DNA from 4 places in the Bradyrhizobium sp. 187 genome. Region 1 is predicted to be linked to each of the others. Evidence: predicted binding sites of a transcription regulator. Region 1 holds the regulator's gene; each other region holds the start of a gene.
What was found. The regulator LexA, encoded in region 1, represses DNA repair genes until DNA is damaged. The targets are predictions, from matches to a motif close to TGTTCNNNNTGTGTTCNG.

Region 1 (7,432 bases):
TGGGTCTCGACCGGCCCCTTCATCTTGTTGACGGCCTGCTCGAGCGTCATGCCCTGCACGGCATCGCCGTCGATCTTGCTGATGAGGTCGCCCGACATGATGCCGGCCTTGGATGCCGGCGTGTCGTCGATCGGCGAGACGACCTTGACCAGCCCCTCCTCCATCGTGACCTCGATGCCGAGCCCGCCGAACTCGCCGGAGGTGGTCTCCTGCATCTCGGTCCAGGCCTTGTCGTTCATGTAGCGCGAGTGCGGATCGAGCGAGGTCACCATGCCGGTGATCGCGCCTTCGATCAGCTTGGCATTGTCAGGCTTCTCGACATAGCTCGCCTTCACCCGCTCGAACACTTCGCCGAACAGATTGAGCTTGGAATAGGCGTCATCCGCGCTCGCTGCCGCCCGTGCCGCCCATACGCCGCCGTGCGGACTGGCTACCAAAAGGGTCAGACACGCTCCGGTGAGCGCGCCCAGTGGAAACAGCAGGGTTTTCCGCATGGATAGGCTGGCCTTTTTGCTTCGCGGTTCGGTGGGGCTGGGAGCCGCCATGCAAATGGCGATCCAGCCTGCTTCTCACAATACCATTCTGGTTTCTTCAAGGCCGGGATGCCACGCCGGCGGGTACACCGTAAAAATCGGTTGGTCCGGACCTAAACTTTCGGCAACGTTGCAGGACCGGTTCGTGCGCCGCGGGGGTCGGCCGGCCGGCCCGCGCCTCGCAGCCATGCCATTTTAGGATGGTTTTGGCGCCCCGGACGGGTTAGGCGATCAGGGAAGGCTTCAAATTCTCGGGAGGATAACAATGAACGAAGCACCCCGCATCCAACCGGAAAGGAACGTCGAGCTCGGCGCCAGCACCGAGCCGTTCCAGAATCTGCATGAATTCATCCGGAAAGCCCGCGCCAACCTCAACCAGAATGCATGGGACTATATCGTCGGCGCGGCCGAGACCGAGACCACGATGCGTCGCAACCGCATGGCGCTGGACGAGATCGCTTTCCGCCCGCGCGTGCTGCGCGATGTTCGCAAGGTTACAGGTTCGGTCGAACAGTTCGGCCGCAAGATGCGCCTGCCCGTGGTCCTCGCCCCGGTCGGCGCGCTCGAGATCTTCGATCCGGATGGTGCGGCGAGCGTGGCACGCGCCTGCGGCACTTTCGGTGCGGCGCACATGCTCAGTTCGGTGTCCGAGCCCGGCCTAGAAAAGACCGCCGAAGCTGCGTCCGACGCGCTGCGGCTCTACCAGCTCTATGTGCGCGGCGATGACGCCTTCGTCGCCGACGTCGTCAGCCGGGCCGAGAAGAACGCCTACGCCGCCTTCTGCCTGACCGTCGACACCGCCCACTACAGCCGCCGCGAACGTGACATCGCCAAGCGCTACGTTCGCGAGAGCCGCTTGCGCGCCACCGGGGGCGATTACCAGAAGGGTCTGGAGTGGCGGACGGTGAAGATGATCAAGGACAAGTTCAAGATCCCGCTGATCCTCAAGGGCATCGCGACGCCAGAGGACGCGCTGATCGCGATCGATCACGGCGTCGAATGGATCTACGTCTCCAACCATGGCGGCCGTCAGCTCGATCACGGTCGCGGCGCCATGCACGTGCTGCCCGAGATCGTCGACGCCGTGAACGGCCGCGCCAAGATCATGGTCGATGGCGGTGTCTGTCGCGGCACCGACATCGTCAAGGCGATCGCGGCGGGCGCCGACCTCGTCGGCATCGGCCGGCTGCAATGCTGGGCGCTGGCGGCGGCCGGCGAAGCCGGCGTGGCGCGCATGCTGGAACTGCTCGAGGACGAAGTGCTGCGCTGCCTCGGCCTCTTGGGTGCGACCTCGTTCGCCGAGGTCAACAAATCCTGCCTGCACCAGGCGACCGCAACCAACGCGCCGAGTGTGTTCAGCGCGTTTCCGCTGTTCGACCACGAGCCGTATCGATACTGAGTGAAAGGACGCAGGTGACATCGCTCTCTCCCGGCAGCGCGGATGCGCTCCTGTTCGATCTCGGCCGCGTCGTGCTCGATATCGATTTCTCCAAGGCGATCGCCTGCTGGGCGGGACATGCCGGCTGCAAGCCCGAAGCCATCGTCGCGCGCTATGTGCGGGACAGCGAAGCCTATCGGTTGCACGAGATGGGGAAGATCAGCGATGAGGACTATTTCGCCTCATTGCGAGCCTCGCTCGGAATCGGCATTTCGGACGCGCAATTCCTGGAAGGCTGGAACGCGATTTTCGCCGGCGAAATGCCTGACATCGCCGAGCTGCTGCCGCGCGCAGCGAAACAGATGCCGCTCTATGCTTTCTCCAACACCAACCGGCCGCACGTGGACCATTTCTCGAGGGAATATGCCGACCTCCTCGGCCATTTCCGCGAGCTGTATTTGTCGTCCAGCATCGGCCTGCGCAAACCGGATGCGGAGGCCTTCGACCACGTCGTTGCGGCGATCGGCGTGCCCGCCGGGCGCATCGTGTTCTTCGACGATCTTGCCGAAAACATCGAGGGAGCGCGCGCGCGCGGCTTGATGACGGTGCATGTGACCTCGCCGCGTGACGTCGGGAACGCATTGAAGGCATTGGGCATTTGACGACGTCCGTTGTCGCGAAACCCACGACGGCACGGCCCGACGGACCAATTTTGAAAAATTGAGGAACCGGATCACTTTGTGCATTTTTATACAGAGTTCCGGGAACGGAATACCGCCTTCCGGACTCTTAGAGTCCGTTGGGACTTCTACGGACGGATGCATCATCGTGCTGGGCAAAACCTACCTCACCAAGCAGGCCTCTCTTCTTCTTGAATTCGCGAGGACAACTTCAGATTCGGACCTTTCCGCCAAGCTTGTGAGCAAGGCCGCCGACCTGAAATCCCAAGCCGACCCGCTGCCGGACAAGGATCAGGGATCCAAGGCGCCCGACGTAACTCCCGGGCAGGCAGGGAGCTGATCGATTCAGGCCATGGCGCGTTCTCGCCTTGCCATGATTTTCGTCGCTTCCATGACCACTCTCCTGCCGATCTGTGACCTCCTTCGGATCATGCCGCGACGCGCTTGATCCTGCCTTCCGGAACAATGTGAAGGGGCGGGATGACTGTGCCTGCTCAGCCGCTTTTGCCTCTGCGCCTGCGCTCGGCTAGAAGACGTGCGGAACATTCGCCCGAACGTGCCGAGCAGGAGTTTTCGCCGTGGCCTTGATGCCGGTTTCTGACGCGCTTGCCGCGGTGCTGGCGGGTGCAGAGCCGCTGCCGGAAGAAATGATTTCCCTCGACGAGGCCTACCATCGCGTGCTCGCGCGTGACGTCGTGGCGCGGCGCACGCAGCCGCCGCAAGCGATGTCGGCGATGGACGGCTACGCGGTGCGCGCGGCCGATGCCGCGACGATCGATTCGGAGCTCACCGTCATCGGCGAAGTCGCAGCGGGCCGACCGTTCGAGGGGACGGTCGGAGCCGGCGAGGCCGTGCGGATCTTCACCGGCGGCGTCGTTCCCTTTGGCGCGGACGCCGTCGTGATCCAGGAGGACACGGTCGCCGCCGGCAAGCGCATCACGATCAAGGAAGCCGCGATCGCCGGCCGGCACATCCGCCCCGCCGGCGTCGATTTCCGCGAGGGCGACGTGCTCCTGCGCAAGGGAAGCCGTCTGACCGAGCGAGACCTCGCGCTCGCCGCCGGGATGAATCATCCGCACCTTGCCGTTGTCAGGCGTCCGAAGGTCGCGATTCTCGCCACCGGCGACGAGCTGGTGATGCCGGGCACCACGCCCGGCCACGGCCAGATCGTCTATTCCAACGGCTACGCCCTGCACGCGCTCGCCCGCAGCGAGGGCGCCGAGACCATCGACCTCGGTATTGCCGCCGACACGCTCGAGGCCACCACCGCCGGCATCCGCCGCGCCCGCGAGAGCGGCGCCGACGTCCTGATCACGACCGGCGGCGCATCGGTCGGCGACCACGATCTGGTCCAGCAGGCACTGCGGGACGAAGGCATCGCGATGGCGTTCTGGAAGATCGCGATGCGGCCAGGCAAGCCGATGATGCACGGGCGACTCGGCGCAATGGGTGTGATCGGCCTGCCGGGCAATCCCGTATCGTCCTACGTGTGCGCTTTCCTGTTCATGGTGCCGCTGATTCGCGCCCTGTCGGGCCGTTCAGTGATTCACCATCGCCGTGAACGCGCCGTGCTCGGCCGCGACGTCGGCGCCAACGACCAGCGCGAGGACTATCTGCGCGCGCATCTTGAGGAGCGTGACGATGGCACACGCGTCGTTGTTCCCGTCAATCATCAGGACTCTTCGCTGCTTGCGAATCTCGCTGCAGCACAGGTACTTCTCGTCCGCGCACCATTCGCGCCGAAGGCCGAAGCCGGCACGGCTTGCGAAGTGTTGCGGCTCCCCGTCTGAGCGCCCCCGCAACGCGCGTTCCGCGCACTTTGCTCTGTTCACGGTAAATTAAGCAGTTGCGGAACATGTATCGAACATATAGTGTCTGTTCATGATTTGTTTCGAGCATGCAGCGGCTTATGGCCGAATTCAGCGTCTCGGAATCGGACGACATCAACCGGGGGACTTTGGTCGAGATGTTAACGCGCAAACAATACGAGCTTCTGCGGTTCATCAGTGAACGTCTGAAGGAAAGCGGCGTGCCGCCCTCCTTCGACGAGATGAAGGATGCGCTCGATCTGCGCTCGAAGTCGGGCATCCATCGCCTGATCACGGCGCTCGAGGAGCGTGGCTTCATCCGACGCCTGCCCAACCGCGCCCGTGCGATTGAAGTCATCAAGCTGCCGGAGCTCCAGGCAGCCGCTGGCAGCCGCCGCGGCTTCACGCCGAGCGTCATCGAGGGCAATCTCGGCAAGGTGCGTGCGAGCGCGAGCCTGCCCGCTGACGAGGGCGAACGTCCCGTCGCGGTGCCGGTGATGGGCCGCATCGCGGCCGGCACGCCGATCGAGGCGTTGCAGACCCGCAGCCATACTATCAGCGTACCGCCTGACATGCTCGGCTCGGGCGAGCATTACGCGCTGGAAGTGCGCGGCGACTCGATGGTCGAAGCCGGCATTCTCGACGGCGACATGGCCCTGATCCAGCGCAACGAGAGCGCCGATACCGGCGACATCGTGGTGGCGCTGATCGACGACGAGGAAGCGACGCTGAAGCGCTTCCGCCGTCGCGGCGCCTCGATCGCGCTCGAGCCCGCCAACGCGGCCTATGAGGTCCGCATCCTGCCGCCCAACCGGGTGAAGATTCAGGGCAAGCTGATCGGGCTTTACCGGAAGTACTGATACCGGGAGTCTTTCTATCGGCAGTACTTCATATCGGAAGCACTTCATGCCGGAGGTGCTTGGCGCCTCGCGCGCTTCCGATCGACATCGCCGGTCAGAGATTGGAGCGGATCATCGTCCGCTCCGGCTGGATAGCCTTTCTGGTTCTGCACAGACTATCCGGCCCCTCCTCCAACGCTGGCTCCTCGCCACGCCGACGAAGCAGCACCGCTTCAAGCAGCACCGCTTCGCGGCTCGGTTGTTCGAGGAAACAGCGACCAGCGGTCAAGTTCGGCCGTTGCAGCCAAGTTGGCAATGTTCGCGTACGCGCCTCCCGAATGCATCGCGGCGAGCTTTGTTCCTATTGAATTCGGGAAAGATAATGTGATCGCGGCTTGCGGAAGCCAGCCGCAGATTTGCCCACAACCAAGCAGAGCGTTCGTGCTTCCACTCTGATAGAGGCCTGCGCCTCGATAAGAGACGCGGGTTGCTATCCCAGCATGAGGAGCACCCGATGTGTGACTACAGCCTACATGCCGTCGCGTCGCGCCCCGCCGAAGTCGGCGAGACGATCGTCACGACAAGCTTCCGCGGCACCTCGACGCGCGGCTTCGCCTCTGCAGCCGATCCGTCTGTTGCCGTCTGCCTGCTGCCGGGGACGGAGCTCGCCTTCGCCGACGACGTCCGCTACGACAATCGCTGGATCTGGACGCGCACCATCAATTCCCGCGTGGGCAAGTTCGGCAAGATCGATCCGCACGTTCCCGACCGCCATCATGATGCGATCGAATTCCCCGACGGCAAATACGTGCTGGTGACGCAGCTCGTCGAAGGCCAGCGCGCGACGGTGCTGCAACTGCCGGTGACTCAGTCGGTCACCGAGCGCGAGCACAAGGCGCAGATCACCGCCGACAGGCAGCCGACCGTCACGCACCTGCCGATCGGCTGACAGAGCCGCCCTCCGGCTACGAAGTCGGAGGTCAGGATTAAATCGCCATCGCCGGCCGTGGCCGGCGAGATGGTGTGGTTTGCACCCCGCTAATCCGAACGGACGCACCGAACCACTGCGTTGCTCCGCACCATCAGATCAATCGTCGGCTTGCAGGTCGGTGTCCGCCGGCGTTGCGTCCTTGATGCGAGGCGCGGTCGACTTTGGCGCGAGGCTGCCGTCGAAATCACCCTCGCCGGCGCCGGCCGGCAACCAGGGGCGGCTCGTGCCTCTCGCCCTCACTGCCTGAACCACAAAACCGTCACCACGCTGCGTCAGCGCCAGCGCGCTCTGGCTGGCGAGCCGCTGCCGATCGACCACCATCGCCGCGCAATCAGGCGGTGCGGGACGAGTCGTCACCACCAGCGCGGCCCGACTGCAATCGTCCGCGAGAGCGTCGACGCGCAGTGCCAGCGCGACCAGCCTCCCGTCGGCCAGTGGCGTCACGCAGCCGGATTCGTCGCAGGACACGCCATCGGCAAGCGAGGCTCTGCCCGCATCGCGCGGATCGGCCTCGGCAGCGAGCCATTCCTTGAGCAGAAAGCTGTCCTTGTTCGTCCTGATCAGGTGCAGATATCCGTCCCTGCCCCGCACCGCGACGCTGGCGCCATCCCCGGCAATCAGGATGTCGGGCTGCCGCGCCGACAGTCCCCAGAGGATCGCTGCCAGCAGCACCAGGGCGCCGGACCAGCGCAGCGGCGTGCGCAACAAGCCGAGCACAATGATTCCCAGGCTCGCCGCGATCAGCGGCGCGATCCCGAACGCCGGGATGCGGCCCACCGCGCCCGGCAAGGCCGCGACCCAGCGCGAGACCGCGACCATCCACTCGATGCCAATCCCCATCAGCCACCAGAACACGCTGTCCAGCCCGAACGGCGCAGCAAGCAGCCCCAACAGCCCCGCCGGCATCACCAGCGCAGAGACCACCGGCATCGCGCCGAGATTGGCGAGCACGCCGAACGGCGTGACACGGTGGAAATGAAAGGCGGCATAGGGCGTCGTCGCAAGTCCCGCAATCAGCGAAGCCATGAACAGCATCGCAATCTCGCGCCCACCCCACATCGCAATGCGCGCAGTCGCCGAATTGTCCGGCGAGGCAAACAAATTGGGCATGCCGATCTGCACCAGTGCGACCAAGCCGAGCGTTGCCGCAAACGACATCTGAAATGTGGAATGCGGATTCCCCATTCCTTTGTTAACTCAGGT
Region 2 (7,432 bases), 100 kb from region 1:
ATGTGCTCGAGGCCCTCGATGCGGTCGTGCGGCGCGGCGCCTTCGCTGGCATTGTTCAGCTTGCGGGCGATCGCCTTGTAGAGCGTGTCGATCAGCAGCGTCGACTTGCCGCCGCCGGAGACGCCGGTGACGCAGGTGAACAGGCCGAGCGGAATTTCGGCCGTAACGTTCTTGAGGTTATTGCCGCGCGCGTTGACCACCTTGATGGTGCGGCGATGGTTCGGCGGGCGCCGCTCGGGCACCTCGACCTCGAGCTCGCCGGTGAGATATTTGCCCGTCAGCGAGTTGGGGTTGCGCATGATCTCGGCGGGCGTGCCTTCGGCGATGATGTTGCCGCCATGCATGCCGGCGCCGGGGCCGATGTCGAGCACGTGGTCGGCGAGCAGGATCGCGTCCTCGTCGTGCTCGACCACGATCACGGTGTTGCCGAGGTCACGAAGTCTCTTGAGCGTGTCGAGCAGGCGCGCGTTGTCGCGCTGGTGCAAGCCGATCGAGGGCTCGTCGAGCACGTAGAGCACGCCTGTCAGCCCCGAGCCGATCTGCGAAGCCAGCCGGATGCGCTGGCTCTCGCCGCCGGACAGCGTGCCGGAGGAGCGGGAGAGTGTGAGGTAGTTGAGGCCGACATCGAGCAGGAAGGTAAGGCGCTCGCGGATCTCCTTGAGGATGCGGCCGGCGATCTCGTTCTGCTGAGTGTTCAGCGCCTCCGGCACGGTCTCGAACCACGCGCCGGCGCCCTTCACCGACATCTCGGAGATGTCGCCGATATGCTTGCCGCCGATCTTGACGCAGAGCGCCTCGGGCTTGAGCCGAAAACCGTGGCACGCCTCGCAGGGTACGTCGTGGAAATACTTCGCCAGCTCCTCGCGCGCCCACTCGCTCTCGGTCTCGCGATAGCGGCGGTTGATGTTGGTGATGACGCCCTCGAACGGCTTCTTGGTGTCGTAGGAGCGGACGCCGTCCTCGTAGGAGAACTTGATCTCGTCCTCGCCGGAGCCATGGAGGATCGCGTTCTGCGTCTTCTTGGGCAGATCCTTCCATTTGGTGGTCAGCGTGAACTTGTAGTGCTTGCCGAGCGCAGTCAGCGTCTGAATGTAATAGGGCGACGAAGACTTGGCCCAGGGCGCGATCGCGCCCTTGCCAATGGCGAGCTCCTTGTCGGGAATGACGAGGTCTTCGTCGACATGCTGCTCGACGCCGAGGCCGCCGCACGCGGGACAGGCGCCATAGGGGTTGTTGAACGAGAACAGCCGGGGCTCGATCTCGGGGATGGTGAAGCCGGACACCGGGCAGGCGAACTTTTCCGAGAACAGCATGCGCTCGGGTCCGCTCTTGTCGTGGATCTTTGCGGTCTTCTTCTTCTCTTCCGCGGGTGCTGCCGCAGCCGGCGCATCCGCGAATTCGATGACGGCGAGGCCCTCGGCAAGTTTCAGCGCGGTCTCGAAACTTTCGGCGAGGCGCTGGCCGATGTCGGGGCGCACCACGATGCGATCGACGACGACGTCGATGTCGTGCGGGAATTTCTTGTCGAGAACAGGGGCTTCGGCGAGCTCGTGGAAGGCGCCGTCGATCTTGACGCGCTGAAAGCCCTTCTTGAGCCATTCGGCAAGCTCTTTGCGGTACTCGCCCTTGCGGCCGCGCACGACCGGCGCGAGCAGATAGAGGCGCGAGCCCTCGGGCAGCGCCAGCACGCGATCGACCATCTGCGAGACGATCTGGCTCTCGATCGGCAGGCCGGTGGCGGGCGAATAGGGCACGCCGACGCGCGCCCACAGCAGGCGCATGTAGTCGTAGATTTCGGTCACCGTGCCGACGGTGGAGCGCGGGTTCTTCGACGTCGTCTTCTGCTCGATCGAGATCGCCGGCGACAGGCCGTCGATCTGGTCGACGTCGGGCTTCTGCATCATCTCCAGGAACTGGCGGGCGTAGGCAGACAGCGATTCGACGTAGCGGCGCTGGCCTTCGGCGTAGATGGTGTCGAACGCGAGCGAGGATTTGCCGGAGCCCGACAGCCCCGTGAACACCACCAGCTTGTCGCGGGGAATCTCGACATCGACGTTCTTGAGATTGTGCTCGCGCGCGCCACGGATGGTAATTGCGCGCAGGTTTGATCCCACGTTCTGCTGTTGGCGCTTCGCCTTGATCACTTCATCCATCCGGGTTGCCCTCAAGGAATCCCAAAGGCGCGCGATCGCGCCAACAAAAAAGGCGCGCTTCGCCCGGAACCGGGATCGGCGCCGATGGGGTTGTCAGCGAACGTAGGAAGAACGGAGACGGATTTCCAGTGGGACTTGCGAATCGTCAACGGATTGTTGGCGCACTGGCGGCATCTGGCAGGAGCAGGGTGGAACTGCGCGGCAACGTGCCCGACAAAACAAAAAGGCCGGCACAAGGCCGGCCTTTCGTAACGCGGATGGCGTTGGGGCTAAGTACTGAACTCAGTACTTGGCGACCACCGGGCCCCCGAAGTGATAGTTCACGCCGACCTGCACGGTGTGAAACTCGAGCGTGCCGGAGGGCAGGGCGCCCGAGAAGTAGGTCTCGCCGCCGAGGCTGCGAAAGAGGTACTCGCCCTTGACCGACCACTGCGGAGCGAAGAACGCTTCGACGCCCGCACCGACGGTCCAGCCGGAGTGCCACTTGCTGTCGGAAACGGTCACGCCGAGCGCGCTGACGCTGAGCTTGTTGTCGATCCAGGCGTAACCACCGGTGCCGTAAAACAGGACGTTGTTGACGGCGTAGCCGATGCGGCCGCGCACGGTTCCCATCGCATCGGTTTTGGAGCTGAGGGTGGTGCTGACGAGGCCGAAGCCGGGGACGGCAACGGGGCCGGTGACCGACGCGCTGACATCAGCCCAGGAACCATCGGCCTCGACGCCGAGCACGACATTGCCGGTCTGCCAGTTGTAGCCGGCAGTACCGCCGACGAAGCCGCCCTTCATCTTCGGGTCGGTCGAGGAATTTTCCCAAGCGCCGCCACCGACGATACCGAGGTAGAAGCCGGTCCAGTTGTAGACCGAAGCCATGGCCACCGGGGCCTTGGTGTAGGGGCGCGCCGCGAGATCAGCGGCCGAAGCCGGGGCGGCGAGAGCGAACAAACAGGCCGAAGCCAACAAAACCTTTTTCATTTTCAACTAATCCCAGTCCCAGTTTCTGATTGTGCCTTCCACGATAGGGAGGGCATCGGACTCACTTGCCCAACTGATGCCGTACTTACACCAGTGAAGCCGCAAGTTGTGTCACTCAAAAGCAACAACGGTCGGAAAACGGAACGGTTATTGACCGATTAATATTGGAGAACTGCACAGCAAAAGGCCGGCGCAAGGCCGGCCTTCGAAGTGCGATATGTCCAGCGCGATCAGTACCTTGCGATGGCCGGACCGCCCCAGCGATAGTTCAAGCGCACCAGGCCCATGTCTACGTCCTGGCGAATCCGGTCACTGCCGAATACCGCACCCGCGGGCGTTGTGAAGCCGATCGTGCGATCGCCAAGGAAGATGTGGTCGTACTCAAAGCCCAGCGACCAGTTCGGGGCGAAGCCGAATTCCAGACCGGCCCCGACCGTGCCACCCCAGCGAGTCTCCCGGGCCGAAGCCAGCAGCGCGCCCGCGCCGGGCGTACCCGCAGCAGCGTAGATGTCGTACTTGTCACCGACGACGGCGGCGCCGCCCTTCACGTAAAGCAGCACGTTGTTCCAGGCGTAACCGACCTGACCGGTGATGAGACCGAAAGCGTCGATGCGGGAACGGTTGCGATCACCCGTCACCAAAGCGGTACCAGGGAAGAGGGTGCTCACGTTGTCGCCCCGGAAGTCAGCCCAGTTGCCCTGGCCTTCCAGACCGAACACCCAATTGGCGGACTGCCAGCGATAGCCGATCTGGCCGCCGACGGTGCCCCCTGTTGCATTGTGACAGCCTTCGCCGACGAGAACGCCGGTCGCGGGCGTGACGAAGTCCCAGCACTTGTGGCTGGAGCCACCGCCGCCGTTGATGCCGATGTAGAAGCCGCTCCAGTCGTAGATGGCGGCAACCGCCGGCGGCGGGGCTTTGGTGTAGGGACGCGCGGCCATGTCCGCCGCGCTTGCGGGAGCCGACAAGCCCATCGCCACTGCACCGATTGCACAAATAAGAAGCTTATTCATTGCCAGTCTCCCCAGGTTTCGTCCGCTTCTTATTTCCCCGAAGCGGCTGATCAGGCGCGAGGGCCCATATGAACTAAGTCCGAGGCAACCGTAGCTCTACGGAGCGGCAGAGTCCGTCTCCCAAATGCAACAAGACCGGGGCAGTGCGAGTACCCATAACTTGCTGAATGTTAAGTTCTTTCTTCCATTTTTGGGAACCTACAAAGGTTCCAATCGACGTGTGCCTTTCCGCAACACATGTGGCCGATCGATCCCACGCCTTCAGATCTGTCTTCGCCAAGAACAAATCTGGAACGAACCGGAGGTCGATGCTATATGTGGGGATAACCGGAGGGGTGACGGCCTGATCGTCGTCCGCAAGTGTTCGGCGAGCGTATAGGGTCGCCTCAACAGGCACGGCGGAACGCGGGAGCGGACCGGCCTTCTTGAATTCAGTGGCATTCGGAGCGGAGAGCGGAGATGGCGGGAAGCGTCAACAAGGTCATTCTGGTTGGAAATCTCGGCAAGGATCCTGAAATCCGCCGCACCCAGGACGGGCGGCCGATCGCCAATCTGAGCGTCGCGACCTCGGAGACGTGGCGCGACAAGGCGACTGGCGAGCGCAAGGAAAAGACCGAGTGGCACCGCGTCGTGATCTTCAATGAAGGGCTCTGCAAGGTCGCCGAACAGTATCTGAAGAAGGGCGCCAAGATTTACGTCGAGGGTGCGCTCCAGACCCGCAAATGGACCGACCAGAGCGGTGTCGAAAAGTACTCGACCGAAGTCGTGCTCCAGGGGTTCAACTCGACGTTGACGATGCTGGACGGTCGTAGCGGCGGTGGCGGAGGCGGCAGCTTCGGCGACGAGCCGGGCGGCGATTTCGGCTCCTCCGGTCCGGTCAGCAGCGCGCCGCGGCGCCCTGTTGCCGCCGGCGGCGGTGGCCGCAACAGCGACATGGACGACGATATCCCGTTCTGAGCGATTCCGCTCCAAGAACGCGGCGCCTGATGCGGACGCGCTGGCCGGATGGGCGGCGCTTCTCATCTCATGTCAGAACATCCCACTAATCGACAGGACGGGCTCGGCATTTCCGGGCCCGCTTCATGTTTGGGGTGAGCTCGGATTGCGGCTTGGCAAACGCGCCGACGCGGCAAGCTCACCGCGCGGTTTTCCACGCGTGAGCGGCGATTTTGCAAGGCCGATGCGAGTGCTGTCCGAGACACCGCTCGCAAGGGCTTAAGTTGTTGGAAAAATAGGCGGAAAAAGCGCTTCCCAGAACGCCGCGAGGGTGGTTATCAGAGGCTCGATGCGCTATATGATTCCCAGATAAAACCTCACCGGATTTCCCCTTGGCTGACGACGACGACAAGCCCGGCGACCAGCCGGCGCAACCCTCGGATATTCGCCCCGTCTCCATCTTCGAGGAGATGAAGAAGTCCTATCTCGACTACGCCATGAGCGTGATCGTGTCGCGGGCGCTGCCTGACGCCCGCGATGGCCTGAAGCCGGTGCATCGCCGCATCCTGTACTCGATGAACGAGCAGGGGCACACGCCGGACAAGAAGTACGTCAAGTCCGCCCGCGTGGTCGGTGACGTCATCGGTAAATATCATCCGCATGGCGACCAGTCGATCTACGACGCCATGGTCCGGATGGCGCAGGACTTCTCCATGCGCGTGCCGCTGATCGACGGCCAGGGCAATTTCGGCTCGGTCGACGGCGATCCCCCGGCTGCCTATCGTTATACCGAAGCCCGATTGACGAAGGCGGCGCTGGCTCTGCTGGCCGACATCGACAAGGACACGGTCGACTTCCAGCCGAACTACGACAACAACGAGACCGAACCGTCGGTCTTGCCAGCCAAGTTCCCGAACCTTCTCGTCAACGGCGCCGGCGGCATCGCGGTCGGCATGGCGACCAACATCCCGCCGCACAATCTCGGCGAGGTCATCGACGCCTGCGTCGCGCTGATCGACAACCCCGCGCTCACCATCGACGAGCTCATCAACATCGTGCCGGGACCGGACTTCCCGACCGGCGGCGTCATCCTCGGACGGCAGGGCATCCGCGCCGCCTATCACCTCGGCCGCGGCTCGGTCATGATGCGCGGCAAGGTCGCGATCGAGACCATCCGCAAGGAGCGCGAGGCGATCATCATCACCGAGATTCCCTACCAGGTGAACAAGGCGACGATGGTCGAGCGCATCGCCGAGCTGGTCAAGGAAAAGAAGATCGAGGGCATCGGCGACCTGCGCGATGAATCCGATCGCGACGGCTACCGCGTCGTCATCGAATTGAAGCGCGACGCCGTGCCGGACGTGGTGCTCAATCAGCTCTACAGGTTCACGCCGCTGCAGACGAGCTTCGGCGTCAACATGGTGGCGCTCGACAGCGGCCGTCCACGGGTCATGCACCTGAAGGACCTGCTGGCGATCTTCGTCGACTTTCGCGAGCGGGTCGTCACGCGGCGCACCAAGTTCCTGCTCGCCAAGGCCCGAGATCGCGCCCATGTTTTGGTCGGTCTCGCCATCGCAGTCGCCAATATCGACGAGATGATCCGCGTCATCCGGACCTCGCCCGACCCGACCACCGCCCGCGACACCCTGATGTCGCGCGACTGGCCGGCCCGGGACGTCGAGGACATGCTGACGCTGATCGACGATCCGCGCCACCGCATCAGCGAGAACGGCACGATCCGGCTGTCGATGGAGCAGGCGAGGGCCATTCTCGATCTGCGCCTGCAACGCCTCACCGCACTCGGCCGCGACGAAATCCGCGAGGAGCTCGACAAGCTCGCCGGCGAGATCGCCGACTATCTCGACATCCTGCGCTCGCGCGACCGCGTGCTGGGCATCATCAAGTCCGAGCTCGCCGAAGTAAAGGCCGAGTTCGCAACCCCGCGCCGCACCGTCATCATCGAGCAGGAAGGTGAGGTCGAGGACGAGGACCTGATCCAGCGCGAGGACATGGTCGTCACCGTCTCGCACGCCGGCTACGTCAAGCGCGTGCCGCTGTCGGCCTACCGGGCCCAGCGCCGCGGCGGCAAGGGCCGCGCCGGCATGCAGACCCGCGATGAGGATTTTGTCAGCCGGCTGTTCGTGGCGTCCACCCATACGCCGATGCTGTTCTTCTCCTCGCGCGGACAGGTCTACAAGATCAAAGTCTGGCGCCTGCCGATGGCCGCGCCGAATGCGCGCGGCAAGGCGCTGATCAACATCCTGCCGCTGGAGCAGGGCGAGCGCATCACCACCATCATGCCGCTGCCGGAGGACGAGTCCACCTGGGGCAATCTCGACGTGATGTTCGCCACGACAG
Region 3 (7,432 bases), 2.0 Mb from region 1:
GGCTTCGGCGACCTCGTCAGCAAGGTCAAACCCGCCGTCATTTCGGTGCGGGTCAGGATCGACCAGGACAATGATAAGAGCGCGATGCTGCAACAGAACCGGATGGATTCGGACGAGGCGACGCCGTTCGACCAGTTCTCGCGGCAATTCGGCTTCCGCGGCCCGGGTGGCATGGAGGGCATGCCGCGCCAGCGCCGCCAGATGATCACGGGTGAGGGCTCCGGCTTCTTCATCTCCGCCGACGGCTATGCCGTGACCAACAACCACGTCGTCGATCACGCCGAATCGGTGCAAGTGACGATGGACGACGGCACCATCTACAGCGCGAAAGTGGTCGGCACCGATCCGAAGACGGATCTCGCGCTGATCAAGGTCGAGGGCAAGAAGGATTTTCCGTTCGTCAAATTCTCCGACCAGAAGCCGCGTATCGGCGACTGGGTGGTCGCGGTCGGCAATCCCTTCGGCCTCGGCGGCACCGTGACCGCCGGCATCGTCTCGGCCAGCGGCCGCGACATCGGTAATGGTCCCTATGACGACTTCATCCAGATCGACGCGCCGATCAACAAGGGCAATTCCGGCGGGCCGGCCTTCGACATGAACGGCAACGTGATCGGCGTGAACACCGCGATCTTCTCGCCCTCCGGCGGCTCGGTCGGCATCGGCTTCGACATTCCGGCTTCGACCGCAAAGCTCGTCGTCGCACAGTTGAAGGACAAGGGCGCGGTCACACGCGGCTGGCTCGGCGTGCAGGTGCAGCCGGTGACGTCGGATATCGCCGACAGTCTCGGCCTCAAGGAGGCGCGCGGTGCGATCGTTGACAATCCGCAGGACGGCAGCCCGGCGGCGAAGGCGGGCATCGAGGCGGGCGACGTCATCACCGCCGTCAATGGCACCGCGATCAAGGATTCCCGCGATCTCGCCCGCACCATCGCCACCCTGGCGCCGGGCACGTCCGTGAAGCTCGATGTCGTCCACAAAGGCGACAGCAAGACGGTGACACTGGCGCTTGGCGAGTTGCCGAACGAGCGGCAGGCTAGAGCCGACGAGGGCAAGTCTCAGCCAGATGCCGGCATGCCGCCGCGTCTCGGGCTCAGCCTGGCTCCGGCCGGCGACGTGCAGGGCGCCGGCCAGAAGGGCGTCGTCGTCACTGAAGTCGATCCGCAAGGCCCGGCCGCGCAACGCGGCATCCAGACCGGCGACGTCATCCTCAACGTGGGCGGCAAGGCCGTCGCCAATATCGGCGATGTCCGTTCGGAGCTGGCGCAAGCGAAATCGTCCGGCAAGCGCAGCGTGCTGCTGCAGGTCAGAAGCGCGCAGACGACCCGGTTCGTGGCGGTGCCGCTCGCATAAGGCGAACGTCGATCGGCGCAACTCCAAAAAGGCGGCCTTCGGGCCGCCTTTCCCGTTCGCCTTCAGGATTTCCGCACATCGCCGATAACATTCTCGTTAACGGCAGGGAGGATGACCCGGTTTCGTCCGAAAAAGCCGTGTTCGCTCATCACAATTGCGGATCTCGTACGGACTCGGCGGCAATGAAGCCGCCGACGATTGCAAGCGTGGAACTTCGAACTTGCCGCCGCTGAGCCGGCCGGCAATTCGTATTTGATCGGTGCCGACATGGATCGATTGAAGCTGAGAAGTGCGCTGCTTGTGGCGCCGTTGGTAGCGCCACTCGTGCTATGGGGTGGAAACGCTCTCGGGCGCGACGACGGCCGCTACGCGGACTCACCTCTCAAGCCGTGGTTCGACGGCCTGCGCAGCCATCTCGGTCCGTGCTGCTCGGATGCGGATGGGTTTGCGGTCGCCGATCCCGATTGGGACTCGCACAATGGACATTACCGCGTGCGGCTCGACGGCGAGTGGGTCGAGGTACCGGACGAAGCCGTGATCACCGAGCCGAACCGGGCCGGCCGCACCATGGTGTGGCCGGTGAAGACCGCGTTCGGCGTTTCGATCCGCTGCTTCATGCCGGGCAGCATGATCTGACTGAGGTCAGCGCGACCGTTTGGAGGATTTGCGCTTCGACGTCTTCTTCGAACTCTTTCTCGAAGTCTTCTTGGATGTTTTCCGAGATGTCTTCTTTGACGTCTTCTTGGACGTCTTTCGTTTCGCGGCCTTCTTCGGGACCTTCTTGCCCTTCTTGCGCGCTTTCGACAGGCCGATCGCGATTGCCTGCTTGCGGCTCTTCACGCGTCCGCCTCGACCGCCCGGTCCGCTTTTCGCGGTCCCCTTCTTGTAGCGCTTCATCTCGCCTTCGACATCGCTGCCGGAGCTGCGCGAGTAGCGGCGCTTCTTTGCCTTGCGTGCCATGCATGTTCTCCCTTGGCCTGGGAAAACAATCCGGGACAGGCATGGTTCCGAAAGCGCAAGCAACGTTCCGGATGGGCGACCTAGCCTAGAACGAATCCGCCAGCTCGATCTCCGCTTCCAGCACCTGAATGCGCCGTGCTGCCTCGCTGGAGGACAGATCCCGCGCGTATTGCGCGGGCTGATACGCCTCTTCGCTCAGCCGTTTCAGCCGGAGGCCCTGCGCCCGCGTCATCTGCTCGGTGAGGAAAGACTTGGCATCGTATTTACCTTGAACCTGCATGTCGCTTCTCCCTTCTGAAATCGTGACTTGACTATATGTTCTTATTTTGTTCTAACAAGTCATGGACAACAAAATTAATGAAATTCGACGTAAAATCAGCGCCTTGAGGCTGGAAATGGCCGATGTCGAGGCGGCCGTACGCGAGCTTGTCGAGCGCGATCGGGACTGCACGGAGAAGGCCCTGGCGCAGATGGATCTGCGCCGGAAAATCAATCTGCTGATCGGCGAATGGAAGGCTGCAGGTGGCGGCGATGTCCTGCCGAATGTCCGCGATAGGATGCGCCTTCGTTCCGCGAAGACATCAGGTAGTCCTCTGCGCGTGATCGCGCGCCGCTGAGAGCCTTGGGAGCGCATGGTGGAGGAAGATCCGGATGCATACCGGATTCTAAAGCTGCGCGCCGAGATTCTCGAACTGGGCTCTGCCATCCGGCAGCTGCAACGCGAGGGGCTCGACGACGCCGCGGCCCAGCTCTTGATCGCGCGCAAGCGCGCACGACTCGACCATCTGGTGAAGTCAGATCCTGCAGGCGTTCATCCTGACATCCTGGGCAGCCATCGTAGCTGAAGCCTACGCGCAACGCGAGGTGCGGGGCTCGTCGATACCGCATGTTGACGAAGCGGCCCGAGAGAAGTCTGTTCGAATACCAAAGCAAGAGGCCCCGCGATCGCGGGGCCTTCGTGTTTTCGACGAACGCCTACTTGGTGTTGCTCATGCCGGCTTTGTTGTTCGTCATGGTGCCGCCCTGGTCGGAGCCGGGGCCGGAGCCGCCCTGACCGGAGGGATCAGCACCCTTGGAGGACTTGGTGTTGGCGCCCGTGGTGGTCTGCGACGATGACATCGATGATCCGTGTTTTGCCTTGTGCGACTTGGCCTGCACGGCGAACGGTGCAGCGGCGAGGCCGGTTGCCAACATCACGGCAAGAGCGAGCTTGGTGGTCTTCATCTGCGGGAACTCCCTGAGTTGAATTGACGCAGGCAGCCAACTGCCATTCGTCGCAGGAGTTCCGAACAAAGAATTCCGGTAAAGCACGCATAGTTCAAGATTGCTTGTCCTCGGCCAGGATGAAAACGACGCCGGTCAGTGTCGCGCCGATCGCGAACGTCGTCACCAAGGTGAGGGCGAAAACGACAACGGCCTGCCTTCCGCCGTGACTCAGCAAATTGGCGACGCCGGGATTGGACAGCACGAGCAAGAGGCTGAAAGCGAGTCCTAAGGCTGCGCCCATCATCGCGTGCGTCATCAGCTTGACGAGCCCGCTGGGAGAGATCAGGTCAGACGACTTCTTCGCGCGCATGGAACTCTATCCCAATCTCGCATGCAACGCCTGCGACACGCGCCGGTTCCACCCGCATGAAGGAATTGTCATCGTCCGCTTCATCCGACGTTCATGCCGGGTGGGCGAGAATGACCGCGCAACACGGGAACATTCGATATGGGTAAGGTGGTCTTTCTCTATCGCTCTCTGGCTTATCGTAATGCCGCTGCGGACATCCTCCGCAAAGCGCGCAAGCTGCCCCGCGGCGCGGAGCGAAGCGCGGCGTGCCGCTATGCCAAGGCTCTGCGCGATCTCGCCCAAACAGAAGCCTGGCTCGAAGGACGGGTCGCGCGCGAGCCGCAAACGACGCAGCGCAGGAAGAGTGCGGCCTCCGGTTAGCCGGAAGCGCGCTGCAATTCGGCGGAGCTGGCGGCTTCGAAGTTGCCGGGCGCGGTCGTCGCGGCAGTCTTGCGGACCAACGGCACCTCGAGCCGGCACAGCAGACCCTCGGCGCGCCAATCGAATCGCGCCTGCCCGCCGAGCTGGGACTCGACGCTCGCAAGCAGGCTCCGCGTACCAAAGCCGCGGGATTTCGGCGTCATGACGAGCGGGCCGCCGGATTCCTCCCAGGTCAGCGTGAGCAGCTCGTCCTCGACCTGCCAGCCGATTGCGAGCCGTCCCTTCCGCGTCGAGAGCGCGCCATATTTCGCCGAGTTGGTGAAAAGCTCATGCAGCGCCAGCGCCAGCGTCTGGGCGGTTGCCGGCAGCAACTGAACTTCCGACCCCGCCAATTTGATCTGGCCGCCGAGGGAATAGGGCGCAAGCTCCTCGTCGATCAGCTTCGAGAGTTCGGCGCCCTGCCAGCTCGATAGCGACAGGATCGTGTGCACGCGCGCCAGTGCATTGATGCGTCCCTCGACGGCGCTGACATAGGCTTTGACCTCGTCGGCGCGGGTGAGGCGCACGATCGATTGCGCCAGCGCCAGCGCATTCTTGGCGCGATGATCGACTTCCCGCGCCAGGAGAGTCTGCCGTTCCTCGGCGCGCTTGCGTTCGGTGATGTCCACCGTCACGCCGCTGACGCGCATGACCCGACCGCTATCGTCAACCGTGGCGGCGGCCGTGCCGACACACCAGCGCACATCGCCGTCGGGCCGCACGATGCGGAACTCCGTTTCATAGGAGCGCGTGCCCTTGTTGAATTCGGCGATCGCCTTGCGCAACTGATCGACGTCATCCGGATGCAACAGCGCCTGAACGTTGGCCGGATTCACCTCGAAGCTCTCCGGGCCAACACCAAAGATGCGGTATTGTCCCTCGTCCCACATCCAGTCGCCGGTGATCCAGTCCCAGTCCCAGGAGCCCATCTTGCCGGCGGCGATCGCCATGCTGCGCCGCTCTTCGCTCTCGCGCAGCTTTGCTGTGGAATTCTCAAGCTCGGCGGTGCGTGCACGCACGCGGTCCTCGAGGTCCTGATTCAGCCGTTCGAGCTCGCGCGTCTTGCGATAGAGCTCTGCAAACACCTTGACCTTGGCGCGCAGCACCTCCGGCACGACCGGCACCGGGACGTAGTCGACGGCGCCCATCTCGTAGCCGCGCAGGCGGTCGATGTCGCTGACTTGAATGGCCGAGATGAAGATCATCGCGGTCTTCTGGAAGCGCGGGTGCTCGCGGATCATCGCGGCGAGCTCGAAGCCGTCGAGCTCGGGCATGCAGACGTCGACCAGGATCACCGCGATCTCGGTCTTGAGCAGCACCTCCAGAGCCTCGCGACCGGACGAGGCGATCACGAGGTTCTGGCCGAGATCCTTCAGGATCACCTCATAGGCGAGCAGCTTGGCCGGCTGGTCGTCGACGAGGAGGATGTTGACCTTTTCGTGGTCCATACGGGCATCCAACTCAGCGGTGCAGCCACATGCGGATTGCAAGCAGCAATTGATCGGTGTTGACGGGTTTGGCGAGATAGTCGGACGCGCCGGCCTCGAGGCATTTCTCGCGGTCGCCCTTCATGGCCTTGGCCGTCAACGCGATGATCGGAAGACGGGCGAAGGTGGGGTTTTCACGAATGACGCCGATGGTCTGATAGCCATCCATCTGCGGCATCATGATGTCCATCAGCACGATGGCGATCTCCGGGTTGGATTCGACCAGGGCCACCGCCTCGTTGCCAGTCGTGGCCGTCAGCACCTTCATGCCGCGCCGCTCCAGCACGCTCGACAGCGCAAAGATGTTGCGGGCGTCGTCGTCGACGAGCAGGGCGGTCTTGCCGATCAGGTCTTCGTCGGAACTGTTCAGCTTCTCGAGCATGCGCTGCTTCTCGATCGGCAACTCCGTGATCACGCGGTGCAGGAACAGCGCGGTCTCGTCGAGCAGGCGCTCCGGCGATTCCACGCCCTTGACCACGATGCTCCGCGCCATGGTGTGGAGCTCCGCATCTTCCTCGGCCGACAGCTCGCGGCCGGTGAAGACGACCACCGGAACGTTCGAGAGCGCCTCGTCATTGCGGATCTGGTCCAGCACCTCGAAGCCGGTCATGTCGGGCAGGCGCAGGTCGAGCACGACGCAATCACAGGGGTTCTCACGCAGCATCGAGAGCGCGTCGGCACCGGTGCCGGTCGTCACGATCTCGATGTCGTCGTGATGCAGGAGCTCGCGGATCGAGAGCTGCTCGGCCTCGTTGTCCTCGACAATGAGCAGCCGCTTGCGCCGCGGTCGCGCATATTCCTTGATCTGGGTCAGCGCGGCCGAGACACCCTCGGTCGTCGTCGGCTTGTTGACGAAGGAGAAGGCGCCGCGCGCCAGCGCATGCTGGCGGTCCTCGTCGAGCGTGATGATCTGCACGGGGATGTGGCGGGTCAGCGGATTGTGCTTGAGCTGGCTCAACACGGTCCAGCCGAGCATATCCGGCAGGAATACGTCGAGCGAGACAGCCCTCGGCTGGTACTGCTTTGCAAGCTCCAGCGCCTCCGCGCCGCGGGCCGCGACCAGCACCTTGAATCCCTTGTCGCGGGCGAGGTCGACCAACACGCGCGCGTAGTGCGGGTCGTCCTCGACGATCAGGAGGATGCTATCGCCGGGTTCGAGGTTGAGCCGGTCGTCGGGAAGCTGCTCGATCACGCGCTGCGGTTCGGCTGTCGCGGGCTGCAGCGCCGGCGGCTGGCTCTGTTGGGGCGTTGCGCGGGGTGCGAGCGTCGGGCCGGAATATTTCAGCGGCAGGTAAAGCGTGAAGCACGAGCCCTTGCCCGGCAAGCTGCGCAGGTGGATCTCGCCGCCGAGCAGGCTTGCGAGTTCGCGGCTGATCGCAAGGCCGAGGCCGGTACCGCCATATTTGCGACTGGTGCCGGCATCCGCTTGCTGGAACGCCTCGAAGATCAGCTTCTGCTTCTCCAGCGGAATGCCGATGCCGGTATCGGACACTTCGAATGCGATCACGGCCGGCGCCGAGTTCAGCACGGGATGATCCGTGCCCCAGCCGCCGACCGCGGCGGCGACCTTCAGGCGCACTTCGCCCTCGGCGGTGAACTTGAAGGCGTTGGAGAGCAGGTTCTTCAAAACCTGCTGCAGGCGCTTGGAATCGGTGACGAG
Region 4 (7,432 bases), 920 kb from region 1:
CTGCATTGCGGATCGCGCTCGACGAGACCACCACGCCCGCAACGGTGGAAGCAGTCTGGCGCGCCTTCGGCGGGCAGCTTGCATACGCCGAGATCGACGCCACCACGCGCGAGGCGCTGCCGGAGACGCTCAAGCGTGCGACCTCTTTCCTCACCCACCCCGTCTTCCACGCGCATCGCTCGGAAACCGAGATGCTGCGCTACATGCGCAAGCTCAGCGACCGCGACCTCGCGCTCGACCGCGCGATGATCCCGCTCGGCTCGTGCACCATGAAGCTGAACGCGACCACCGAGATGATGCCGCTGACCTGGCCGGAATTCGGCAGCCTGCATCCGTTCGCCCCGCCTGAGCAGGCGAAGGGCTACTACGCGCTGTTCGCGCGGCTGGAAAAATGGCTGTGCGACATCACCGGCTATGACGCGATCTCGCTGCAGCCGAACTCGGGCGCGCAAGGCGAATATGCCGGGCTGCTCGCGATCCGCGGCTATCACGCGGCGCGTGGCGAGACGCATCGCAAGATCTGCCTGATCCCCTCCTCCGCGCACGGCACCAACCCGGCCTCGGCCGCGATGGTCGGCATGGACGTGGTGGTGGTCGCCTGCGAGAAGAACGGCGACGTCGACGTCAATGATCTCCGCGCCAAGGCCGAGAAGCATTCGAACGACCTCGCCGCGGTCATGATCACCTATCCCTCGACCCATGGCGTGTTCGAGGAGCACATCCGCGAGATCTGCGAGATCGTGCATGGCCATGGCGGGCAGGTCTATCTCGACGGCGCCAACCTCAACGCGCAGGTCGGCCTTAGCAGGCCCGGCGATTACGGCGCCGATGTCAGCCATCTCAACCTGCACAAGACCTTCTGCATCCCGCATGGCGGCGGCGGCCCGGGCATGGGCCCGATCGGCGTCAAGGCGCACCTCAAGCCGTTCCTGCCCGGTCATCCGGCGACGGATGGGAAAGCGCCTGTGGGGCCGGTCTCGGCCGCGCCGTTCGGCTCGGCTTCGATCCTCACCATCTCCTACATCTACATCCTGATGATGGGCGGCGAAGGCCTCAAGCGCGCCACCGAGATCGCGATCCTCAACGCCAACTACGTGGCTGCAAGGCTCGATGCGCATTTCCCGGTGCTCTACAAGAACGAGAAAGGCCGCGTCGCGCATGAGTGCATCGTCGACCCCCGCGCGCTGAAGACGACCTCAGGCGTCACCGTCGACGACATCGCCAAGCGCCTGATCGATTACGGCTTCCACGCGCCGACCATGAGCTTCCCGGTGCCGGGCACGCTGATGATCGAGCCGACCGAATCGGAATCCAGGGCGGAGCTCGATCGTTTCTGCGATGCCATGATCGCGATCCGGAAGGAAATCGCCGAGGTCGAGGCCGGCCGCTTCAAGATCGAGGCGTCGCCGCTCCGCCACGCCCCGCACACCGTGCACGACATCGCGGATGACGACTGGAAGCGCGCCTACACCCGCGCCGAGGGCTGCTTCCCCGCGGGCACCTCGCGCACCGACAAATACTGGAGCCCGGTCGGGCGCGTCGACAACGTCTATGGCGACCGCAACCTGGTGTGCTCCTGCCCGCCGGTGAGCGATTACGCGGAGGCGGCGGAGTAACCGTTTTGTAGGGTGGGTTAGCCACCGGCTGCGCGAAGCGCAGTCGCTGGCGTAACCCACCACTTCTGTCTCTGGCGAAATGGAAGAGGTGGGCTACACTTCGCTAACCCACCCTCCGGCACGGAACACGCATTTAGGGCGCAACCAACGAACGGGTCTCGGGGTCCCACCGCCAGAGTCGCTCGTTGGTCAGGTGAGTGCCGCCCCACCAGCGATCAATCCGGTTGTGCCGGCGAAAATCCTGGTCGCCTCCCAACACCGCCTTTCCGAACTCGGTCAGCGTCAATTGCGACCGCTCGTACCGATCGAACTGACTTGAATCGTCGTGCATCTCTAGCGAAAAAGGACCTTGATCCAGTCCCGACACGGCCGGCCTCTCGCACCGCGCAAGGCCGTCAAGCAGCGCTCCAACTTCCCAATAACCATACACATCCAGCCCGTTGCACTTCTGATGGCCCGGAAAGACATCGAAAGGCTGCATGCCGCCTCGCGCGATGAGCTGGAGTATCCGCGCTTCCGTGGCTCCAAGGCCTGAGGCGGGACGCGGAAGTTCGTTGAGCAGAGCCCTCACGTGAGGGGCGAGTTGTGGCAAACAGCTCAAATTGGTCTTGAAGAGATCCCTCCAACTTTGCGGGGTCGGCGCGCGATAGGCCCGCCATGCACGCTTGGCCGATTTGAGTTGACGAGGTGTGATCGCAACAGCCGGCGGGTAGAGTTCGCTTCGCGGTGGGTCGACATCCCTGACACCCAAGGACAGGGAGCGCACGACAAAGTCGGGATTTGCATCGTGTTGGCGGCCCCAATGATCGAGCAGCCAGAGCAGGATCAATTGCGCATTTGGCTCCGGCCCTCGCCAAAACTCGACCGTGTCATATTCCGCGAGCAGTTCAATCAGTCCTCGATCCTTCACGCCTGATTCCTCGAGACGCCAGGACGGCGTATCGTCGAGCCAGTGAAGCCCGCGGGGCTGTGTCGTACGCGGCGCAAAGAATGCGTCCAGCTCTGCATCGGCTGGCAACGGTCCCCAGACCAGCCGGCGCTCGATGGCAATCACGAGGTCGGCAAGGCCCGCCTGTTGAATAGCGCCGGCGATGGACGAGTCGGTCGTGACAATGAGCCGCGTCATGCCGTGGCCTCAAGGCTTCGTCAAAACATTACCGTAACGCCACAGCCGATCATTGGTCAGGTGCGTGCCGCCCCACCAGCGGTCGATCGGATTGTGGCGACTGAAATCTTCCTGATGGGCCAGGACGGCCCTGCCGAACTCGGTCAACGACAACCGGCTGCGGAGATAGACCTCGTGCCGAGCTCTTAAATTTTCGCGATCGATCGTGCGCAGTTCGTCGCCCAACCCGGCCACTACGGGCTTGGGGCCGAGCGCGAGCCCCTCGAGCAACGAACCCAACTCAAATTCTCCGAACCCATATGTGCGCCGTTGCGAGCGCAGGTGAAACAACGCATTCGTGTTTGCAAACCCTCTGGCAAGGAGCTCCAGAAATCGCATCTCGGTCGCACCGAGACCCGTGAAAGGCGACGGCAGTTCTGCCAAGAGATCGAGCAAGGCCGGGCGCAGCATCAGCAATGCACTGAGATCCTGGTGAAGGAGATCGACGCACGCCTCAGGGGTCATCGCACGGTAGGCCGACCACGCCAACCGGGCAGTCTCGAACTCCTGGGCCCTAACAGGCACGACATGGATGTGCGGCTCGGACGCAGCGAGATCCTCGCCGTGTGCTGTCGTCAGCTCGGATGACACAAGTCGAAGTCGAAGCTTTGGCACCAGCGAGGAGCAGGAGCTGAGGTGGTCCAGCAGGCAGACGAGCTGCAATTGATCCCGGGGAGCTGGGTCGAACCAAAGTTCAACCACGTCATATCGCTCGCAGAAGTCTGCCAGGGACAAGTCTTTGCGGTCCTTGATACCCTTGGGCCAGCGGATGCCCCAATCGGACCAATGATCACCCGGCCCGAGATTCGCCGAACGCGCCGCGAAATAGGCTGCGAGCTTCTCGGGTGAGGGCAGCGGTCCCCACTCAAAGTGAAACGAGGATGAGATGACAAGCTCCGCCAACCCGGATCGTGCGAGCTGGCCTCCGGACGAACTGGTCAAGATCAGACGCTTCATCGCACCACCCGGTGCCCCCCACGCCAAACGAAACAGGCGCCGAAGACGTCGGCAACTCAACGTCCTCAGCGCCCGCTCCTCGCGAAAAACTTTACTGCTGAAGCTTACTCGTCCGCCGGCTCCTCGCCGTCGGCGTCACGCTCGGGGCTGCCGGCGAGAATCTGCTCGGCGATCAGGCCGGAGTTCTGGCGGATCGAGGTCTCGATCTTGGCGGTGATGTCGGGGTTGGCCTTCAGGAACGCTTTCGAATTCTCGCGGCCCTGGCCAAGACGCTGGCTGTCGTAGGAGAACCATGCGCCGGATTTTTCGACGATGCCGGCCTTGACGCCGAGATCGAGGATCTCGCCCATCTTGGAGACGCCCTCGCCGTACATGATGTCGAACTCGACCTGCTTGAACGGCGGCGCCAGCTTGTTCTTGACGACCTTGACGCGCGTGGTGTTGCCGACCACTTCGTCACGCTCCTTGATCGCGCCGATGCGGCGGATGTCGAGGCGGACGGAAGCATAGAATTTCAGCGCGTTGCCGCCGGTGGTGGTCTCCGGCGAGCCGTACATCACGCCGATCTTCATGCGGATCTGGTTGATGAAGATCACCATGGTATTGGACTTGTTGATGGACGCCGTCAGCTTGCGCAGCGCCTGGCTCATCAGACGCGCCTGCAGACCCGGCAGCGCATCGCCCATCTCGCCCTCGAGCTCGGCCTTCGGCACCAGCGCCGCGACCGAATCGATCACCAGCACGTCGACCGCGCCGGAGCGCACCAGCGTGTCGCAGATTTCCAGCGCCTGCTCGCCGGTGTCCGGCTGGGAGATCAGGAGCTCGTCGATATTGACGCCCAGCTTGCGCGCATAGACCGGGTCGAGCGCGTGCTCGGCGTCGATGAAGGCGCAGATGCCGCCCTTCTTCTGCCCTTCCGCCACCGTGTGCAGCGCCAGCGTGGTCTTGCCCGAGGATTCCGGCCCGTAGATCTCCACGACGCGCCCCTTCGGCAGGCCGCCGATCCCGAGCGCGATATCGAGCCCCAACGAGCCCGAAGAGACCGCCTCGACATCCATCGAACGGTCGTTCTTGCCGAGCTTCATCACCGAGCCCTTGCCGAACTGACGCTCGATCTGGGAGAGCGCGGCGGCGAGAGCTTTACTCTTGTCCATGGAGGATCCTTCGACGATACGCAGGGCAGTGGTGGACATCGGGTCGTGCTCCTTATGACGAGGATTCGCGTGAGGGACAAACGATTGGCGAGGCGGCGCGGCGATAAAAACAATGTACCCTATTTGTTCTAGGTTCGCAATATGTTCTTTTGGGAATTTGCACGCTCTGGCTGACGCGCATCAAAGACGGATGACCCGCACACCGTCAGAATTCCGTCATCCTGCGGCACCGAACCTTTCGTGGTCTGCGGCCTTCTCCTGGATAGCCTCTTGGACGAGACCGCAACTCTGGGGACTTCAGTCATGACGAACAACACGCATCACGATACGGCCCGGCGCACTCCGCTGCTGGAGGCGGCGCGGGAGGAGCTGAGCAAGTTCGAGCGTAAGGAAAACGAGTTCCGCAAGAAAGACCGCGAAGAGCGTGCCGCCGAACTCCGTTTGCCGCTGGACGCGATCAAGGTTCATTAGGCCGCTGGGACCGCGCTGGCGACGGTGCCGGAGCGGCCGCCCGTTGATCTCAGGGAATCGGCACGGGAATCGGGATTCGGATGGCCGTGAAAGGCGAATCCGAGCCGATATGGTACTAAATACTACCAGTAAGCCATTGACTGGGCGGGGAAATTTGTAGGCACGCTACTGTGCATGGGGTTGTTTTCGCGTTTTTGAAAGGCGCGCACGGGCCTTTCCACTTTCGGAGCCATCTCCCGCACCCAACAGCGCCTACAGCAGAACCAGCAACCCGATGCCGATTACCAGCACGACGAAGCCAGCCGCCGTCGCGGCGGCGAATGACCGCTCTACGTTGTCCATGATGCCACCCCGTTGCCGGCACGCCACGTTTTCCCCCATGGCAGCACCGTCGCCGCGAAATCTCGCCTGCGGTTGTGTCCTGAGTTGTGCGAACGGATGTCGAAATTGGGACCGGTGCGGGGCCAGTCTGCGGCCCCCGCGCTCCGGCTTTTGCTGCCATCATTGGGCCTTGTCAGGCTGTCGTAAGCTGAACCGGCTAGGGTCGCCCGGCTATGGTGTTGCAGCCCAGCACCTCAGCCTCCAATAACCTTCTCCCCGCTTGGTTCTCCCAAGCGGGGTTTTTTCATTCCGATTTTCATGCCGGCCGACCGGTTTGCGAACCGCCCTCCTCCTGCGTCAGCCGCAGCGAGAAGGCGCGGATCGCCGGCGCTGCGAGCAGCACTATCGGCAGCATCGCCGCCCATGCGATCAGCCACGACACCATCCAGTGCGCCAGGAAGTCCAGCGCGTTCCCTGCGGGAAAGCTGGCGATGCCCGCGGCGATCAGCGAGGTCAGTCCGGACTGGATGATTCCGAACACGAAATGAGAATAGCGGCGGGGAATGCCCGGCATGACGCGTCCATGTTGCTTAGCCGCATCGGGCCAAGCAAGGCACATGCCGCCGCGTTCCGGAAGGTGCCCTTACCCATCCCAGGAACTCTGTTCTTGGCCGGAGAACCACGGGCATGAGGTCGCGCCGCCGCTGGGCGGCGCGCGTGCGTTTGCGCGATAGCCGTGAGCGATCCGGGGCTTACCGACAGGTTTGGCTTTCTTGGAATATTATGCCGCCCAGCATGTTCTCAGTGATGGAAGTGAATCATGGGAGATGGCCATGAATCACAGGGGCATCGAGTTCACCGTCGCCAAGACGGCAATTCCCGGCATTTGGCAGTGGCAGTTCCGGATCGGCGAGCTGATCAAGACCGGCAAGACTGAGACCAAGATCGATCTCTTGGCGATCCGACGGGTGCAGCGGCGCATCGATCGGGAGCTGAAGGCGATCGGACGCGACACGGCCTGAGCCGTCGGACCGAGATCGGTGGGCTGGCGTCCATGGGGCTATTCCGTAGCCGACCGGAATTGATCTGCCGACGGTTTGGGATTGGACTGCCGGGATTATGGCCGTGGGGACGGAGCCATCAGGCGCGATCGGTGCGAACCATGCCGCTCTACTTCTTTCGAATCCGGAACGGCCGCTATTCCGGCTGTGCCGACCAGGCGTCGGAATTTGCCGATCGCGATTTGGCCTGGAAGGAGATGACAAGCGTCTGCGCCGACATGGCCGCCGGCATCGCCCGCAAGCTCCAGGAAAATTCCGAATGGAATATGGAGCTGCTGGACGAGGCCAAGGAGCCCGTATTCCGGATCCGCATCACATCCGAAACCTTCGAATAGGGCCGGCCCTAATCCGCGCTGGGCAGCCGCCGCATCGTGAATTCGATGTCGCCGCCGGGCAGCTCGCGCCAGGTCTCGACCGCGCTCATATAGCCGGCCTTGGGGTAGCGGGCGAAGAAAGCCTGTGCCCTCTCCCGTGCCGCCGCGCGCGGCAGCGTGAAAGTCTCGCGCAGATAGCCGTCGCCGGCCGTCGGGCCGGGCTTGCCGCCCATCTTGCGCCGGCGCGCCATCCGCTCGGCGAGATCCCGCGGACGATCGGCCATGTTCTGCTCTCCTCGACGCGATACACTCCCGCGCAATGTAGGAAGCAGGCCGATCAAAGAGGAGTCCCGGCCGGAGGCATCAACTGCCG

Region 2: uvrA (excinuclease ABC subunit UvrA) is a predicted target of LexA. The motif match lies at 2,250-2,267, and genes of this name have one in related genera.
Region 3: IVB19_RS09655 (DUF3072 domain-containing protein) is a predicted target of LexA. The motif match lies at 2,627-2,644, and genes of this name have one in related genera.
Region 4: recA (recombinase RecA) is a predicted target of LexA. The motif match lies at 5,006-5,023, and genes of this name have one in related genera.

What each region holds. Positions count from the first base shown of each region.
Region 1 is NZ_CP064693.1:4,042,265-4,049,696, forward strand. Features, by position in the region: gene IVB19_RS19325 (S41 family peptidase) at 1-494, opposite strand, end outside; gene IVB19_RS19330 (alpha-hydroxy acid oxidase) at 799-1,932, shown strand; gene IVB19_RS19335 (HAD family hydrolase) at 1,947-2,573, shown strand; gene IVB19_RS19340 (hypothetical protein) at 2,740-2,931, shown strand; gene IVB19_RS19345 (molybdopterin molybdotransferase MoeA) at 3,170-4,381, shown strand; gene lexA (transcriptional repressor LexA) at 4,558-5,259, shown strand; gene IVB19_RS19355 (hypothetical protein) at 5,753-6,187, shown strand; partial or broken gene IVB19_RS19360 (ComEC/Rec2 family competence protein) at 6,326-7,402, opposite strand.
Region 2 is NZ_CP064693.1:3,940,867-3,948,298, reverse strand. Features, by position in the region: gene uvrA (excinuclease ABC subunit UvrA) at 1-2,153, opposite strand, end outside; gene IVB19_RS18850 (outer membrane protein) at 2,436-3,125, opposite strand; gene IVB19_RS18845 (outer membrane protein) at 3,356-4,138, opposite strand; gene IVB19_RS18840 (single-stranded DNA-binding protein) at 4,598-5,095, shown strand; gene gyrA (DNA gyrase subunit A) at 5,467-7,432, shown strand, end outside.
Region 3 is NZ_CP064693.1:2,016,945-2,024,376, forward strand. Features, by position in the region: gene IVB19_RS09640 (Do family serine endopeptidase) at 1-1,350, shown strand, start outside; gene IVB19_RS09645 (hypothetical protein) at 1,618-1,986, shown strand; gene IVB19_RS09650 (DUF6496 domain-containing protein) at 1,993-2,310, opposite strand; gene IVB19_RS09655 (DUF3072 domain-containing protein) at 2,396-2,590, opposite strand; gene IVB19_RS09660 (hypothetical protein) at 2,706-2,927, shown strand; gene IVB19_RS09665 (hypothetical protein) at 2,946-3,155, shown strand; gene IVB19_RS09670 (hypothetical protein) at 3,286-3,534, opposite strand; gene IVB19_RS09675 (hypothetical protein) at 3,629-3,886, opposite strand; gene IVB19_RS09680 (hypothetical protein) at 4,025-4,246, shown strand; gene IVB19_RS09685 (HWE histidine kinase domain-containing protein) at 4,243-5,733, opposite strand; gene IVB19_RS09690 (HAMP domain-containing protein) at 5,747-7,432, opposite strand, start outside.
Region 4 is NZ_CP064693.1:4,958,272-4,965,703, forward strand. Features, by position in the region: gene gcvP (aminomethyl-transferring glycine dehydrogenase) at 1-1,616, shown strand, start outside; gene IVB19_RS24015 (hypothetical protein) at 1,750-2,742, opposite strand; gene IVB19_RS24020 (hypothetical protein) at 2,752-3,738, opposite strand; gene recA (recombinase RecA) at 3,843-4,931, opposite strand; gene IVB19_RS24030 (hypothetical protein) at 5,196-5,363, shown strand; gene IVB19_RS24035 (DUF2798 domain-containing protein) at 6,001-6,258, opposite strand; gene IVB19_RS24040 (hypothetical protein) at 6,518-6,706, shown strand; gene IVB19_RS24045 (DUF6894 family protein) at 6,847-7,080, shown strand; gene IVB19_RS24050 (hypothetical protein) at 7,089-7,343, opposite strand.